Regions from separate parts of the Caulobacter sp. GW821-FHT10A06 genome, predicted to be linked through region 2. Evidence: predicted binding sites of a transcription regulator. Region 2 holds the regulator's gene; the other holds the start of a gene.
What was found. The regulator LexA, encoded in region 2, represses DNA repair genes until DNA is damaged. The targets are predictions, from matches to a motif close to ATGTTCNCNANNTGTTCT.

Region 1: a site for LexA is predicted at 4,654-4,671, ahead of recA (recombinase RecA). Genes of this name have one in related genera too.

The regions. Positions count from the first base shown of each region.
Region 1 is NZ_JBWKNY010000006.1:118,473-127,087, reverse strand. Features, by position in the region: gene AC07NF_RS18705 (LysR family transcriptional regulator) at 1-277, shown strand, start outside; gene alaS (alanine--tRNA ligase) at 331-2,979, opposite strand; gene recA (recombinase RecA) at 3,477-4,547, opposite strand; gene AC07NF_RS18690 (EAL domain-containing protein) at 4,828-6,435, shown strand; gene AC07NF_RS18685 (DUF885 domain-containing protein) at 6,439-8,262, opposite strand; gene AC07NF_RS18680 (nuclear transport factor 2 family protein) at 8,378-8,615, opposite strand, start outside.
Region 2 is NZ_JBWKNY010000001.1:772,628-781,242, reverse strand. Features, by position in the region: gene lepB (signal peptidase I) at 27-818, shown strand; gene AC07NF_RS03440 (class I SAM-dependent methyltransferase) at 869-1,654, shown strand; gene lexA (transcriptional repressor LexA) at 1,826-2,533, shown strand; gene AC07NF_RS03430 (isocitrate lyase/PEP mutase family protein) at 2,698-3,453, opposite strand; gene AC07NF_RS03425 (ComEC/Rec2 family competence protein) at 3,484-5,619, opposite strand; gene gltX (glutamate--tRNA ligase) at 5,827-7,242, shown strand; gene gltA (citrate synthase) at 7,319-8,599, shown strand.

The sequences.
Region 1 (8,615 bases), on a different contig from region 2:
CGACGTCGAGGGCGCCATCACCCTCGACGAAGCGAGCCTCGCACGCGCCGCCGCCCTCGCTTCCGTCGGTCTGACCTTGGCGATGGAGTCCGACGTGCGAGACGACATCGAGGCGGGCCGCCTTGTCCGCGTGCTTGAAGATTGGACGCCCACGCTGGCGCCCTTGAGCCTCTACTATCCGAGCCGGCGCAATCCGACCGCCGCGTTCAAGGCGTTCATCGACTTCGCGCGGCGGCATAGTGGAGCCGGCGATCGCTTCCAGTCTCTTCGGACATGAAAAAGGGGACGCCTTTCGACGTCCCCTCATCTCGTTTCAGGCTGGTGGCCTGATCAGCCGGCCAGCGCCGCCTTGACCGCCGCGAGGCCTTCGCTCGCCTTGCTGTCGTCGGGCGCGCCGCCCTGGGCAAAGTCGGCCTTGCCGCCCGCGCCCTGGCCGCCCATGGCGATCACGGCGGCCTTGGCGAGGTCGGCGGCGCTGAACTTACCGGTCAGGTCGGCGGTGACGGCCACGGTGACGGCGGCCTTGCCGTCGCTGGTGCCGACCAGGGCGACGACGCCGCCATTGGTCAGTTGCTTCTTGAACTCCTCGGCGACGCCGCGCAGCTCCTTGCCGCCGACGCCGTCCAGGACGCGGGCGATCAGGGCCGTGCCATTGATGTCTTCCGGACCGGCCGCCGCGCCACCGCCGCCGCCCAGGGCCAGCTGCTTCTTGGCGTCGGCCAGTTCCTTCTCGAGACGCTTGCGGTCGGCGATCAGGGCGTCGACGCGGGCGCCGACTTCCAGGACCGGGGTCTTGAACTGGTCGGCCAGCGACTTGGCCACGCCCGCCTGGTCCAGCAGGAAGCGGCGGGCCGCCTCGCCGGTCAGGGCCTCGATGCGGCGCACGCCGGCGGCGACGCCCTGCTCCGAGACGATCTTGAACAGGGCGATGTCGCCGGTGCGAGCCACGTGGGTGCCGCCGCACAGTTCGACCGAATAGGCCTTGGCCTCGTCGGCCAGCGACTTGCCCAGGGTCAGCACGCGGACGCTGTCGCCGTACTTTTCGCCGAACAAGGCCACGGCGCCGGCCTCGATGGCCTCCTGCGGGGCCATTTCCTTGGTCTCGGCCGGGACGTTCTGGCGGATGACCTCGTTGACCTCGGCCTCGATGCGGTCGAGCTCCTCGGCCGTCAGCGGGCCGCCGTGGCTGAAGTCGAAGCGCATGCGCTCGCCGTCGACCATCTGGCCCTTTTGGGCGACGTGCGGACCCAGCACATGGTGCAGGGCGGCGTGCACCAGGTGGGCGGCCGAGTGGTTGGAGCGGGTGGTGTGGCGGCGCTCGGCGTCGACCGAGGCCACGACCTGGTCGCCGACCTTCAGGTCGCCCGACAGCTCGACGCGGTGAACGAACAGCTCGCCGGCCTGCTTCTGGGTGTCGATGACCTTGTTCTCGCGGCCATTGGCTTCCAGCACGCCGGTGTCGCCGGCCTGGCCGCCGCTCTCGGCGTAGAAGCTGGTGCGGTCCAGCAGCACCTCGACCGTCGTCCCGCCGGTGGCGCTCTCGACCTCGACGCCGTCGACCAGCAGCGCCTTCACGACGCCCGTGGTCTCGGTGTTCTCATAGCCGACGAAGTCGGTCGCGCCGGCCTTTTCCTTGATCGCGAACCAGGCGGCCGCGCCGGCCTGCTGGCCCGAGCCGGCCCAGTTGGCGCGCGCCATCTGGCGCTGCTTTTCCATGGCCGCATCGAAGGCGTCGGTATCGACGGTCAGGCCCTTGGCGCGCACGGCGTCCTGGGTCAGGTCCAGCGGGAAGCCGTAGGTGTCGTACAGCTTGAAGGCGGTGTCGCCGTCCAGCACGCCGCCGCTGGTCAGATTGGCGGTGGCCTCGTCCAGCAGGCCCATGCCGCGACCCAGGGTGACGCGGAAGCGCTCTTCTTCCTGGCGCAGGGTCTCGACGATCGAGGCCTCGGCGCGGCGCAGTTCCGGATAGGCCTGGCCCATCTCGGCCACCAGGGTCGGGGCCAGCCGGTGCATCAGGGGCTCGTTGGCGCCCAGCAGATAGGCGTGGCGCATGGCGCGGCGCATGATCCGGCGCAGGACATAGCCACGGCCTTCGTTCGACGGCGTCACGCCATCGGCCAGCAGGAACGACGACGAGCGCAGGTGGTCGGCGATGACGCGGTGCGAAGGGGCCTGGTCGCCCTCGGCCTTGACGCCGGTCAGCTCGACCGACGCGGCGATCAGGCTCTTGAACAGGTCGACGTCGTAGTTGTTGTGCACGCCCTGCAGGACGGCCGCGACGCGTTCCAGGCCCATGCCGGTGTCGATCGAGGGCTTGGGCAGCGAGACGCGCTCGCCGCCGGCCAGCTGCTCGAACTGCATGAAGACGAGATTCCAGATCTCGATGAAGCGATCGCCGTCTTCATCCGGGCTGCCCGGAGGGCCGCCGGGGATGCCTTCGCCGTGGTCGAAGAAGATTTCCGAGCACGGGCCGCACGGGCCGGTGTCGCCCATGGACCAGAAGTTGTCGCTGGTCGGGATGCGGATGATGCGATCGTCCGACAGGCCGGCGATCTTCTTCCACAGGTCGGCCGCCTCGTCGTCGGTGTGGTAGACCGTGACCAGCAGCTTTTCCTTCGGCAGGGCGAAGTCGCGGGTCAGCAGGGTCCAGGCGTGGTGGATCGCCTGTTCCTTGAAGTAGTCGCCGAACGAGAAGTTGCCCAGCATCTCGAAGAAGGTGTGGTGGCGAGCCGTGTAGCCGACATTGTCCAGGTCGTTGTGCTTGCCGCCGGCGCGGACGCACTTCTGCGAGCTGGCCGCGCGCGGATGGGCCGGCGTCTCGGCGCCAGTGAACACGTTCTTGAACGGCACCATGCCCGCATTGACGAACAGCAGGGTCGGATCATTCTGCGGCACCAGCGGCGCCGACGGCGTCACCGCGTGATCGGCCTTGCCGAAGTAGTCGAGGAAGGTGCTGCGGATCTCGTTCAAGCTGGGCATGAGCGTCTCAAGTGTGGGCGTCCGGCGAGCGGCCGGGAGTCGCGCGCTGCATAGCGCGGTTTTTGGCGGAGGGGAAACCGATCCACAGATGGTGACCCGGGTTGAGGTGGAAAAGGGCGGGTTCGGAGGCTGGATCCCGGCTTCCCCTGCCCCTCAGCCGTCATCCCGCGACTTGTTCGCGGGACCCATTTGTCCGCCGCAGGTGCGGAGCGGAATTGGTCTCTCACACGGAAGCTGAACCATGGGTCCCGCGCATAAAGCGCGGGATGACGGGTCTTGCTTGAACTCTCGCCTCTTCCCCCTCCGGCGCTTCGCGCCACCTCCCCCGCTAGGGGGAGGATCTGCCGCCCAGCCCCGGCCCCTCCCATCAACGAAATAGGCCGCCTGGCATGGGGTCCAGGCGGCCTGTAATCGCGGCCCTCGCGGCGGTCCGGCCGCGGGCGTGTTGAAGGCGGGGACGCCCGGGGTCGGGCGAGGGCCGCGAAACCTTGCGAGGACTATTCTTCCTCGCCGTCCTCCGGGCCGCCGACCAGGAGCTCTTCCTCGATCTTCTGCGACGACTTGCGGACGGCCGCTTCGATCGAGGCGGCGACGTCGGGATTGGTCTTCAGGAACTCGCGGACATTGTCGCGGCCCTGGCCGATGCGCTGGCTGCCGTACGAGAACCACGAGCCGGCCTTGTCGATGATCCCGGCCTTGACGCCCAGGTCGATGACTTCGCCCAGCTTGGAGATGCCCTCGCCGTACATGATGTCGAACTCGACCTCGCGGAACGGCGGGGCGACCTTGTTCTTGACCACCTTAACGCGGACGTTGTTGCCGATGATCTCGTCACGGACCTTCACCGAACCGGTGCGGCGGATGTCCAGGCGCACCGAGGCGTAGAACTTCAGCGCGTTGCCGCCCGTGGTCGTTTCCGGGCTGCCGTACATCACCCCGATCTTGTGACGGATCTGGTTGATGAAGATGACGATGGTGTTGGCCTTGTTGATCGAGGCGGTCAGCTTGCGCAGCGCCTGGCTCATCAGGCGGGCTTGCAGGCCCGGCAGGCTGTCGCCCATCTCGCCTTCGATTTCCGCCTTCGGCGTCAGGGCCGCGACCGAGTCGATCACGACGATGTCGACGGCGCCCGAGCGCACCAGGGTGTCGGTGATCTCCAGGGCCTGTTCGCCGTTGTCGGGCTGCGAGACCAGCAGGCTGTCGAGATTGACGCCCAGCTTGTGCGCATACGACGGGTCCAGCGCGTGCTCGGCGTCGACGAAGGCGGCGGTGCCGCCAGCCTTCTGGACTTCAGCCACCACGTGCAGGGCCAGGGTGGTCTTACCCGAGCTTTCCGGACCGTAGACCTCGATGATCCGCCCCTTGGGCAGACCGCCGATGCCCAGGGCGATATCCAGGCCGAGCGAGCCGGTGGAGACGGACTCCATCTCGACCTTGCCCTTTTCGCCCAGCTTCATCACCGAGCCCTTGCCGAACGCGCGGTCGATCTGGGCGAGAGCCGCCTCTAGCGCGCGTTGCTTGTCGCCTTCTTCCTTGCCCACGAGTTTCAAAGCCGCCTGACTTGTCATTGTTGATCCGCCCTCTATCCCATGATTCCGGTCGCCCGATCGGCGCTTCCAGCGCCGCGTCCCAACGACCTGTGGAACACAGTTAAAGGCGTACATGCTTTGTTCCATGTTCGCAAGATGTTCTCACGGCCAGAAACGTCCGTTTCTGACGTAGGCCAGAATGCCGCACCCTGCCGGGCTGGAAATTCCGTGACACCCGCCGCGCCGAAACCGGTCCTTAAGTCCCGCTGTGCCAGCTTCACTGCTTCTTATGGTCCAGTCTTTTGGGGGGACTGCAGACTTGTCCATCGATCCGCGCCGCCTTCTGGGCCTGGCCTTCGCCAGCGCCGATCTTCTCGTCGAGCTGCAGAGCGGCCGCGTGCGCCTGGCGCTGGGCGCCGCGCAGAAGGTCATGGGCAAGAGCGAGGCCGGCCTGATGGGCCAGGCCTGGTCCGACCTGTTCCATCCCGACGACCGCCCGCTGATGGAGGCCATGCTCAGCTGCGCCGACGACGGCATCCGCCGGGGTCCGGTGGTGCTGCGCCTGGCCGGGGCCGAGGATCGCTGCGTGCGGGTCATCCTGCGCGCCCTGCCCGAGAACGACGGCCGCGTCTCGTGCGCCGCCACCGCCGCCCAGTCGGCCGGCCCGCCCCTGACCGCCGACAGCCTGCAGCCTCGCGAGTCGTTCGACGACATCGCCCAGGGCCTGTTCGAGGCCGCCCGCGTCACCGGCCTGGAGCTGGAACTGGCCATGGTCGAGTTCGCGGGCCTGGGGGCCATGCGCGAAGGCCTGACGCCCAGCGAGGCCCAGGCCTTGGACGTCCGCGTCGCCAGCGCCGTCCGCGCCGAGTCGCACGGCGGTTCGGCCGCCACTCGCCTGTCGCCCGACCGCTTCGCCCTGCTGCGCCAGCGCGACGACCGGCCCGAGAACATGGTCAAGCGCCTGACCAAGATGGTCAGCGCCGAGGCCGACGCCCACGTGGTGCCGCTGGAGTCCGGCGGCGGCTCGTCCCGCGCCCTTCGCGCCCTGCGCTACGCCCTCGACGACTTCCTGCGCGAGGGTCTGAAGGACATGCCGCCGATGACCCTGTCGGAGGCGATGAACCGGTCCGTGAAGCGGACCCTGGCCCGCGCCGGCGCCCTGGGCGTGGCGGTCAGCCAGCGGCGCTTCACTTTGGCCTACCAGCCGGTGGTCTCGCTGGCCACGGGCCTGGCCCATCACCACGAGGCCCTGGTGCGGTTCGAGGACGGCGGCAGCCCGTTCGCCCTGATCCGCATGGCCGAGGAATTCGACCTGATCGAGGAGCTGGACCACGCCATCGTCGAGCAGGCCGTCAAGAAGCTGGCCAATGACCAGGAGCGCAAGCTGCGCCTGGCGGTCAACGTCTCGGGCCAGACGATCGGCAACGAGAGCTTCGTCGACCATGTCAGCCGCCTGCTGGCCAAGTACGACGAGGCCAAGGGCCGGCTGATCTTCGAGATCACCGAGACCCGCGCCATCGACAACCTGACCGTGGCCAACCAGCACATCCAGAGCCTGCGCGGCATGGGCTCGCTGGTCTGCCTGGACGACTTCGGGGCCGGTTCGTCCTCGTTCGCCTACCTGCAGCAGCTGCAGCTGGACATCGTCAAGATCGACGGCCGCTACGTCCGCGAACTGGCCGACAACGGCCGCGACGGCGCCCTGGTGCGCCGCCTGGTCGAGCTGTGCCGTGACCTGAAGATCCGCACCGTCGCCGAGATGGTCGAGACCGTCGAGGTCGAGGAGATCGTCCGTGCCGCCGGCGTCGATTTCGCCCAGGGCTGGCTCTACGGCAAACCGGTCGACAAGCCCGCCCCCGCCCTGCGACCCAGCGCGCCGGTCAAAGCCGTTGCGCGCCGGGCCGGGGCTTCCGACAGCTGGGGCTAGGCCTTAAGCCTTGCCGCCCTTAGCGACGATGTAGTCGTCGATCACGCGTTCCAGGGTGGTCAGCGGGGTCATGCCCGAGAGCAGGCCCGCGTCGTGGAATTCGCGGATGTCGAACTTCTTGCCCAGGGCCTTTTGAGCCTTGGCGCGGACGCGCAGCCAGACGATCTTGCCGATCATGTAGCTGCAGGCCTGGCCCGGCCACACGACGTAGCGCTCGATCTCGGTGATCGAGCCGCTTTCCTCGTCGCCCATGGTCTCGGCCATGTACTTCACGGCCTGCTCGCGGCTCCACTTCTTGTGGTGCATGCCGGTGTCGACCACCAGGCGCACGGCGCGGAACAGGGCGTCGTGCAGCATGCCGATGTGGCCGCGCGGATCGGTCTTGTAGATACCCATCTCGACGGCCAGCTGCTCGGAATAGAGCGCCCAGCCCTCGGTGTAGCCCGAGAAGCCGATGATCTTGCGGATCATGGGCAGGCCCTTGGCCTCGTTCGAGATCGACAGCTGCAGGTGGTGACCCGGGACGCCCTCGTGCACCGTCAGGGTGGTCAGGGTGTACTTGGCCTGCTCCTTGGTGTCGCGCAGGTTGATCCAGTAGATCCCGGGGCGCTTACCGTCGAGCGAGGGCGAGTTGTAGTAGCCGCCCGGGGCGCCGGCCTCGATGGCCTTGGGCACGCGGCGGATCTCCAGCGGGGCCTTGGGCAGGGCGCCGAAATAGGCCGGCAGCTGCTTCTGGATCCAGGCGGCCTTCTCGTTCAGGTCCTTGATCAGCTGCTCCTTGGACGCGTCCGTGTTCGGATAGAAGTCCTCGCCCAGCTTGGCCATGCGCTCGCCGACCGTGCCGGTCTTCATGCCGATGCTCTTGAACAGCTTGTCGGCCTCGGCCGAGATCGACTTGACCAGGTCCAGGCCCAGCTGGTGGATCTCGTCCGGCTTCAGGTCCGAGGTCGTGTAGTTCTTCAGCGACGTGGCGTAGTAGGCCCCGCCGTCCTTCAGGCGCCAGCAGCCGGCGTCGTGCACGGCCTTGGGACGGGCCCATTCCATCAGCGCGATCTGGCGCTTCAGGGCCGGCAGCACCGAGCCTTCATAGATCTTGGAGGCTTCACCGGCCCAGTCGCCGGCGATGTTCTTTTCCTTGGTGCGGCGGGCGATCGACTTGACCAGCGGCGCGTCGGCCGTCGGGGTGTCGGCGAAGGCCTTCATCTGGATCAAAGTCTTGTCGATGATGAAGTCCGGCGGGATCACGCCGTCGGCCATGTCCTGCTTGGCGATGGCGGTTTCCTGATCCATCAGGCGGGCGAAGCCCTCCATCCGCGCCAGATAGGCGTCGGCGTCGGCCTTTGTCTCGATGCTGTGCTGGGTGTCCAGGAAGTCGGGCATCTGCTGGTACGAACCGGTCAGCTGCGACAGCACGTAGGGCGCGCCCGAACCGCCGCCGCCGTAGCTGAACTGCTTGTTGCCCTCGTCCTGGACGGCCAGCACGAACTCGACGGTGTCGTAGTTGGCCGCGTCCATGCCCTTGATGGCCTTGCGGTCGATGGCGCGCAGGTCGGCCAGCTGCTTGGCGGTCTGGACCTTGCCGGCCTCGATGGCGGCGGGCGAGCGGTCGCTCAGCAGGTCCTTGGTCCAGGCCAGGTCGCCGCTGTCGAGGCCCAGGCTGGTGGCCGTCTCGGGCGACTGGCGCAGCTGCTTGGCCATGATGTCGTCGAACAGGGCGTTCAGCTTGGCGACTTCACCCTCGCGGGCCAGGGCCAGGGTCGGCAGACCACCGGTGGCGGCGAACCCCGCGGCAGCGGTGGCGAACATCATATGGCGACGATTGAGCAAGGCTTTCCCTCCCAGGAGCCGAATTGGAGGCGAAGGGGTAAGCCCCTTGCGCGAGTTTGGCGAAATTAATTCCGAGTCATCCGGCGAAATCCAGCGATGATTGCGGTCACACCGATCATGCGAGCGTCACGTAGAGCTCGTTCTCGATCACCCACTGGCCGGTGACCTTCTTCCAGGTGGCCAGATAGGTCCCCGACTGCTCGGCCGCGTCCTTCCAGGAGCCGACCCAGCGGCCGCGCTCGGCGGCGCGATTGCCCTCGGCGTCCAGGTCGATCTGCTCGGTCGTGCGGACATAGGCGATGAAGCCCCGATCGGCGAACTGGCTGGCGAAGGCGGCCAACACGTCCTCGGCC
Region 2 (8,615 bases):
AGCTTGAGCCAAGCAAGGGAACGGCGATGCGCAAGTGGACTGAAGGCCTGATCGAAGCCGCCAAGACGGCCGCCATCGTGTTGGTGGTGTTCCTGATCCCGCGCACGGTCTTCTGCCAGCCGTTCACGATCCCCTCGGAGTCTATGCAGCCGACGCTGATGGTCGGTGACTACATTCTGGTCTCCAAATATCCGTACGGGGTCAGCCGCCACTCGATCCCGCTGAGCCCGCCCGTGGGCCACGGCCGCCTGCTGGGCCAAGCGCCCGAGCGCGGCGACATCGTGGTGTTCAAGAAGCCCAGCGACGGCCGCACCGACGTCATCAAGCGCGTCATCGGCCTGCCCGGTGACCGCATCCAGATGAGCGGCGGCGTGGTGCACATCAACGGCGCGCCGGTGACCCAGACCTTGACCGGAATCGATGCCAACGGCTCGCCCGGCGCCTGGCCGATCCCGGTGCGCCATCTGCGCGAGACCCTGCCCAATGGCCGCACCTACGCCACCAACAGCTTTGGCGCCGAGACCCAGGCCGCCAATACCGGCGTCTACACCGTGCCGGCCGGCTGCTACTTTGTTATGGGCGACAATCGCGACAACTCGCTGGACAGCCGCTTCAACCCCGGCTCGACGCCCAAGGGTTATGCCTCCTGCGCCTGGGACGTGGCCCGCGACGCCGATCTGCCGCCGGAGCTGGGCATGGGCTTCATCCCCGCCGAAAACCTGGTCGGCCGCGCCGAGCGGATCCTGTTCTCGTGGACCGGCCACGGCCTGCGCCTGGACCGCACCTTCAAGGCGCTGCCCGCCCCCAAGGTTGGCTGAGCCCGCAACCGTCGCTAGGGTCCGCGCCAGTTCGAGTTTGAGGGAATCGGATGCGGGCCTTTCTGTCCAAGCTGCGTCGCGCTCTGTCGCCCGCACTACCCGTGGCCGAGGCCGTGGCTGCCCCGCAAGAGCTCTGGCATCTGGTCGGCGCCGCTGACGCCGACTACGTGCGTGTCGGCCAACAGTTCAAGCAGCTGTTCATCGACGCGGGCCTGCAGCCGCACCACGCCATCCTCGACGTCGGCTGCGGCATCGGCCGCGCGGCGGCGCCGCTGGTCGACTATCTGGACGAGACCGGCCGCTACGCCGGCTTCGACGTCATGGCCCAGGCCATCGACTGGTGCCGGGCCAATATCGCCATCGGCGACCCGCGCTTCCAATTCACCCACGCCGACATGCACAGCGACCGGTACAACCCGGAAGGTTCGCAACCGGCCAGCCGCTTCGTCTTCCCCTATCCCGACGCCAGTTTCGACTTCGTCTGGCTGGGTTCGGTGTTCACCCACCTGTTGGCCGCCGACCAGACCCAGTTCGCCCGCGAGATCGCCAGGGTGCTGAAGCCCGCCGGGACCAGCGTCATCTCCTGGTACCTGATCGACGACGAGGCCCGCGCCAACACCGGCGACGGCCAGATCGCCTTCGACTTCGTCCACGCCCTGGACGGCTGCTGGACGGCCAATCCGGAAATGCCCGAGGACACGATCGCCTACGGCCTGGCCTCGATCCTGGCGCAGTACGAAGCTCTGGGCCTGGACGTGCTGAACGTCGCCCTCGGCGTCTGGCGTCGCCAGCCGATGCAGGACCAGGACATCATCGTGGCCCGCAAGCGCGCTTGAAAGCTTTCGTTAAGCTTTTGATTCTGGTCGACATTTACCCTGATAGCCAAGCTAATCGTTGATTTTCCTCGCCTTTCTACGACGAACAACGCTCGACTTGACTTTAACGCGGAACGCCTAGAGAACATTCGAAAGGTTTGCGGTTTGTTCCGCGCTCCAATCGAGGTCGTCATGCTCACCCGCAAGCAGCACGAACTGCTGATGTTCATCCACGAACGGATCAAGGAGACCGGCGTCTCCCCGTCCTTCGACGAGATGAAGGAGGCCCTGGATTTGGCCTCCAAGTCGGGCATCCACCGGCTGATCACGGCCCTGGAAGAGCGCGGCTTCATCCGTCGCCTGGCCCACCGGGCTCGGGCGCTGGAGGTGGTGAAGCTGCCGCAGCAGGCCACGACGGCCGCCCCGCCCAAGGGCCGCGGCGCGTTCCGTCCGCAGGTGTTCGAGGGCGGCGGTTCGCCCCCGCCCGCCCCGGCCGCGTCTTCCGCTCCGGCCAATGACAGCCGCGACCTGCCGATCCTGGGCAAGATCGCCGCCGGCACCCCGATCGACGCCATCCAGCACGAGCGCGAGCGCCTGCCGGTGCCCGAGGCCATGCTGGGCAATGGCGAGCACTATGTCCTCGAGGTGCAGGGCGACTCGATGATCGAGGCCGGCATCCTCGACGGCGACTACGTCATCATCAAGAAGGGCGACACCGCCACCTCGGGCGAGATCGTCGTCGCCCTGGTCGGCGAAGAAGCCACCTTGAAGCGCCTGCGCAAGAAGGGCGGCTCGATCGCCCTGGAAGCCGCCAACCCCAAGTACGAGACCCGCATCTTCGGTCCCGACCAGGTCGAGGTGCAGGGCAAGCTGGTGGGCCTGATCCGCCGGTACCACTGAAAACATAGTGTCATCCCGGCCGCAGCGAAGCGGAGAGCCGGGACCCAGGGCAGCCGGCAGTGCGGTGGCCCTGGGTCCCGGACAGCCTCTACGAGGCTTCCGGGATGACACAGTAGATAGGCCCCGACCTCAGCCGAGGTTCGGGGCCTTTTCCTATCTAGGGCCTAGAGACGCCCCTCCTCCGCCAGACGCTTGGCGGCCTTGTCGAACCCGGCCCAGGCCGCCGCCGCCAGCGAAGCGCCCGTGCTGACCCGGCGTACGCCCAGCGCTCCCAGGCTCTCGACCGACATGTCCGAGCCCCAGAACAGGACGTTGACCGGCTTGGGCGCCACGGCCTGGACGATGGCGCGGATTTCGTCGGGATCGGTCACCGCCGGAGCGTACAGGCAGTCCGCGCCAGCCTCGGCATAGGCCTTCAGGCGCTCGATGGTCGGGGCCAGATCACGATTGCCGCGCAGATAGCCCTCCGTCCGGCCGACCAGGATCACGTCCTGACCCGAAGCGTCGATGGCGGCGCGCGCGGCCTTCAGGCGCTCGAGGGCCACCGGCAGGTCGTAGAGCGCCGAACCCGACCAGTCCTCGATCGACAGGCCCGCAACGCCAGCCTCGATGGCCAGGGTGACGCTCTCGCCCACGCCTTCGGCGGTGTCGGAGAAGCCGGCTTCGAAGTCGGCATTCACGGGCAGGTCGGTGGCGGCGCACAGGATCCGCAGGTGCTCGATGACCTCGTCGCGCGTGATCTGGCCGTCGTCCTTGCCCAAAGCCCAGGCCGCCCCGGCGCTGGTCGAGGCCAGGGCCTTGAAGCCCAGTTTCTGCAGTCGCTTGGCGCTGCCGACGTCCCAGGGATTGGGCAGGGCGAAGCAGCCCTCGGCGTGCAGGGCGCGGAAAGCGGCGCGGCGGGCGGCGAACGGGTTGGACATGCGGGATCCTCCAGAAGGTCGGCGCGAGGCTTAGCCGTCCCTCGTGACATCAGGTGTCAGCAGGCGAGACCAAGGCCGATCGCCGCGCAACGGCTGAGCCCAGACGATGCGCCAGCCGTCGGGGCGATGATAGAGCTCGGCGGCCCCGCCCCGCGCGAAATCCTCGGCCGTCAGCAGCACCGCATCGGCGCACAGCGGCGGGATGCGCTGCGGCGCAGGCCCCCGGATCACCACGATCTCGCTGGCCACGCACATCCCCGACAGCGTCTCGGCGTCGGGTGTCTTGCGGCTCCAGGCCAAGGACAGCCGCACCGGCGCGCCCGGGGCCGGCGCGCAGACCCGCTTATCGCAGGCATAGAGGCTCCAGGTCGCCGGCTCGAGGCCGCGCCGCCGCGCCCACAGCTCGGCCCCGAACCGCTTGGCGTCGGTGCGCAGCAGCACCGCCGCATCGCCCGAGCGGACAGCGGCCGTCGCCCCGTCGGCGGCGATCCAGGCGTCCGGCGGCGTGGGCCGGGGCCACAAGGCTACCGCCAGGGCCATGGGCGCGCCGATCCAGCGCAGGCGGCCCTTCCACAGGCATAGGATCATCAGGCCCAGGAAGGCGACCACCAGCACCTGAGGCGGCGCGCTGGCCACGATCCGTTGCGCCCCGTGGGCGTCGGCGAAGCCGTTGGCGATCCCGACCATAGCGTCAATGCCCCACCCGGCCACGGCCAGGAACGGCGCGCCCAGGCCGAACGGCTCGAGCAAGGTGCCGATGGCCAGGAACGGCATGATCACGAACGACGACAGCGGCGCGACCGCCAAGTTGGCCGGCAGGCCCCAGACGGCGACGCGGTTGAAATGCTGCATGGCAAACGGCGCGGTGGCCAGGCCCGCCACCAGGCTGGCCGCGACCGAAGCCGCCAACCAGACGATCCCCGCTTGCGGCCAGCGGATCCACCACGGCGTCGAGATCTCCTTCACCGGTCGCGGCCAGGCCTCGGCCAGGGCCACCAGGGCGGCGGTGGCGGCGAACGACATCTGGAAGCCCGGCTCGCCGGCTGTCTCGGGCTTCATCGCCAGGATCATCAGCGCCGCCACCGCCAGGCCGTGCAGGGTGATGGCCCGGCGGTCGAACAGGATGGCCAGGAACGCTACGCTGGCCGTGATCGCCGCCCGCTCGGCCGGCGGCGGCGCGCCGGAGATCACCAGATAGCCCAGCACGGCGACGAGCCCCGCGATGGCCGCGATCTTCTTGCCCGGCGCTCGCAGAGCCAGCCACGGCCAGGCGGCGACGCCCAGCCGCACCACGCCGAACATGAAGCCCCCGACGATGGCCATGTGCAGCCCAGAGATCGAGATGATGTGCGCCAGGCCCGAGGCGCGCATGGCGTCCGTCTGGTCCTGGGTGATCCAGGCCTCGTGACCGGTGACCATGGCCGCGCCGAGGCCGCCGCTGGTCGGTCCCATCCGCGCCAGGATCCGTTGGGCCAGGCTCCAGCGGAAGGCGTTGACCGCCATGGACAACCGCAGCCGCCAGGGCGGCGGATCGAGCCGCGCGGCGTCCCAGTCGCCGATGATGAAGCCCACGCCGCCGATCGAGTCGAACCAGGCGTCGCGGGCGAAGTCGTAGGATCCCGGCGCGGCCGGCGGCGGCGGCGGTCCCAACATGGCCCGCAAGCGGATCGGCTGGCCCGGCGCCGGGGTTTCGTTCTCGCCGATCGTCACCCGGATCCGGCGCGGCGTGCGGTCAGGCGGCAGACCCGACACCCAGGCCGGCGCAATCAGCAGGCGTGGCCCGCCCGCGCCGGGACTAACGACATCGACGACGAAGCCCTCTACCCGCCGCACAACCCGCTCCCCGGCCATGACCGGCGCGGCCACGCGGTCGCTGCGGACCTTGGCGGCGAGGCCTCCGGCCGCCCCGCAGGCCGCCAGACTGACCAGGGCGACCAGCAGCGCCGCTGCGTTTCTCTGGCGAAGCGCCCACCAGGCAGCGGCCAGAACGAACGTCACGCCGGCCAGCAACCACAGCGACGGCTCGCGCCCTGCTTCCAGATAGCCCGCCGCGCCGAGGCCGAAGGCCACCGGCGTCCACAAGAAGGCGCGCGCCGTGTTGACTCGCAGTTCGGCGGCCGTCAGCGCCGCGGCGTCTCGCCAAGAGACCCGCGTTGCCGCTGTCACCGGCGCGGTATCGGCAAGTTCCGCGCCTAACACCCGGAAACCACTGTATTTTTGACGGTTAAGCCAAGTTCGCCGCGATGCGGAATATGGCTGGTCCCGGAACGAAGCGGCATGCTAAGACGCCCCGCCCCAAGGCGCTCAGCAGTCGCCTTGCGGTCCGCGTTCCTAGACGCCATCTCGGCGTGCAGCCCCACAGTCTTGAAGCTCATGTCGAACCCCACTCCTACCGGCCCCTCGACTGGCGTCGTCACGCGCTTCGCGCCCTCGCCCACCGGTTTCCTGCATATCGGCGGCGCCCGCACGGCGCTGTTCAACTGGTTATATGCACGCCACACGGGAGGAAAGTTCCTTATTCGCGTCGAGGACACCGATCGCGAACGTTCGACCGAAGCGGCTGTCGCGGCCATCTTCGAGGGCCTGAACTGGCTGGGCCTGGAATCGGACGCCGAGGTCGTCTTCCAGCACACTCGCGCCCCGCGCCACGTCGAGGCCGTGCAGGAAATGCTGGCCGCCGGCCGCGCCTATCGCTGCTGGATGACCGTCGAGGAACTGGAAGTCGCCCGCGAGAAGGCCCGCGCCGAAGGCCGCGCCATCCGCTCGCCCTGGCGCGACGCGCCGGAAGGCGACCTGTCGGTCCCGCACGTGATCCGCTTCAAGGGTCCGCTGGACGGCGAGACCGTCGTGGACGACATGGTCAAGGGTCCGGTGACCTTCCGCAACATCGAGCTGGACGACCTGGTCCTGCTTCGGGCGGACGGTGCGCCGACCTATAACCTGGCCGTGGTCGTCGATGACCACGACATGGGCGTCACCCACGTGATCCGCGGCGACGACCACCTGAACAACGCCGCCCGCCAGAGCCTGATCTACAAGGCCCTTGGCTGGGACGTGCCGGCCTTCGCCCACATTCCGCTGATCCACGGTCCGGACGGCGCCAAGCTGTCCAAGCGCCACGGCGCCCAAGCCGTCGGCGAGTTCGCCGACCTGGGCTACATCCCCGAAGGCATGCGCAACTACCTGGCGCGCCTGGGCTGGGGCCATGGCGACGACGAGGTCTTCAACGACGAACAGGCGATCAGCTGGTTCGACGTGGCCGACGTGGTCAAGGCGCCGGCGCGCCTGGACTGGGCCAAGCTGAACCACATCAACGCCCAGCACCTGCGCAAGGCCGACGATGAGCGCCTGACCGACCTGGCCCTCGACGCCGCCCAGAAGCGTGGCGAGGCCCTGCCGGCCGACGCCCGCGAGCGCATCGCCCGCACCGTCCCGGAAGTGAAGGAAGGCGCCAAGACCATCCTGGAGTTAGTCGACCACTGCGCCTTCGCGCTGAAGACGCGACCGCTGGCCCTGGAAGAGAAAACCCAAAAGCAGCTGACCGAGGAAACCGTCGAGCGCCTGAAGCGCCTGCGGGACCAACTGGCCTCGGTCGCCAGCTTCGACGCCGCCTCGCTGGAAACCGCGTTGAAAACGTTCGCGGAATCCGAGGGCGTCGGCTTCGGCAAGTTCGGCCCTGCCCTGCGCGGGATCCTGACCGGCGGTTCGCCGGCTCCGGACCTGAACAAGACCATGGCCGCGCTCGCCCGCGAAGAGAGTTTGGGGCGCCTTGACGACGCCCTGGCGTAGCGCGCATGAGGCGCTATAACGCACCTGCGAAAACGAAAGTTGGACTGCTCGTTCCAATTTATGAAGGGGTCTAATGATGACCGATAAAGCCACGCTGACGATCGGCGACAAGAGCTACGAACTGCCGATCCTCAAGGGCAGCACGGGTCCGGACGTTCTGGACATCCGAAAGGTCTACGCTGAAAGCGACCACTTCACGTTCGATCCGGGCTTCACGTCCACGGCGTCGTGCGAAAGCAAGATCACCTATATCGATGGCGACGCCGGGATTCTGCTGCACCGCGGCTATCCCATCGACCAGCTGGCCGAGAAGTCCTCGTTCCTCGAGGTCTGCCACCTGCTGCTGAACGGCGAACTGCCGTCGGCCGACGAATTCGCCAAGTTCGAAAAGAACATCACCTACCACACGATGCTGCACGCGCAGTTCGACGCCTTCTTCCAAGGCTTCCGCCGCGACGCGCACCCGATGGCCGTGATGACCGGCGCCGTCGGCGCCCTGTCGGCCTTCTACGCCGACAGCATCAATGTCGACGACGCCCGTGAGCGCGAGATCAGCGCCCATCGCCTGATCGCCAAGATGCCGACGATCGCCGCCCGCGCCTACAAGTACACGGTCGGCCAGCCGTTCGTGTCGCCGCGCAACGACCTGTCGTACTCGGAAAACTTCCTGCGCATGTGCTTCGCCGTGCCGGCCGAGGACTGGAAGCCGAACCCGGTGCTGACCCGCGCCATGGACCGGATCTTCATCCTGCACGCCGACCACGAGCAGAACGCCTCGACCTCGACCGTCCGCCTGGCCGGTTCGTCGGGCGCGCACCCGTTCGCCTGCATCGCCGCCGGCATCGCCTGCCTGTGGGGCCCGTCGCACGGCGGCGCCAACCAGGAAGCCCTGGAGATGCTGGAAACCATCGGCTCGGTCGAGAACATCCCGGACTACGTCCAGGGCGTGAAGGACCGCAAGTACAAGCTGATGGGCTTCGGCCACCGCGTGTACAAGAACTTCGACCCGCGCGCGAAGGTCATGCAGAAGACCGCCCACGAAGTGCTGGCGGAACTGGGCCACAACAACGACCCGCTGCTGCAGGTCGCCCAGGAACTGGAAAAGGTCGCCCTGAGCGATCCGTACTTCATCGACCGCAAGCTGTACCCGAACATCGACTTCTATTCGGGCATCACCCTGCGCGCGATGGGCTTCCCGACCAACATGTTCACCGTGCTGTTCGCCCTGGCTCGCACCGTCGGCTGGATCAGCCAGTGGAAGGAAATGTTCGAGGACCCCACCCGCAAGATCGGTCGTCCGCGTCAGCTCTACACGGGCGCCACGCAACGCGACTACGTGCCGGTTGAAAAGCGCTAAGCGCTTTTCAACAAAG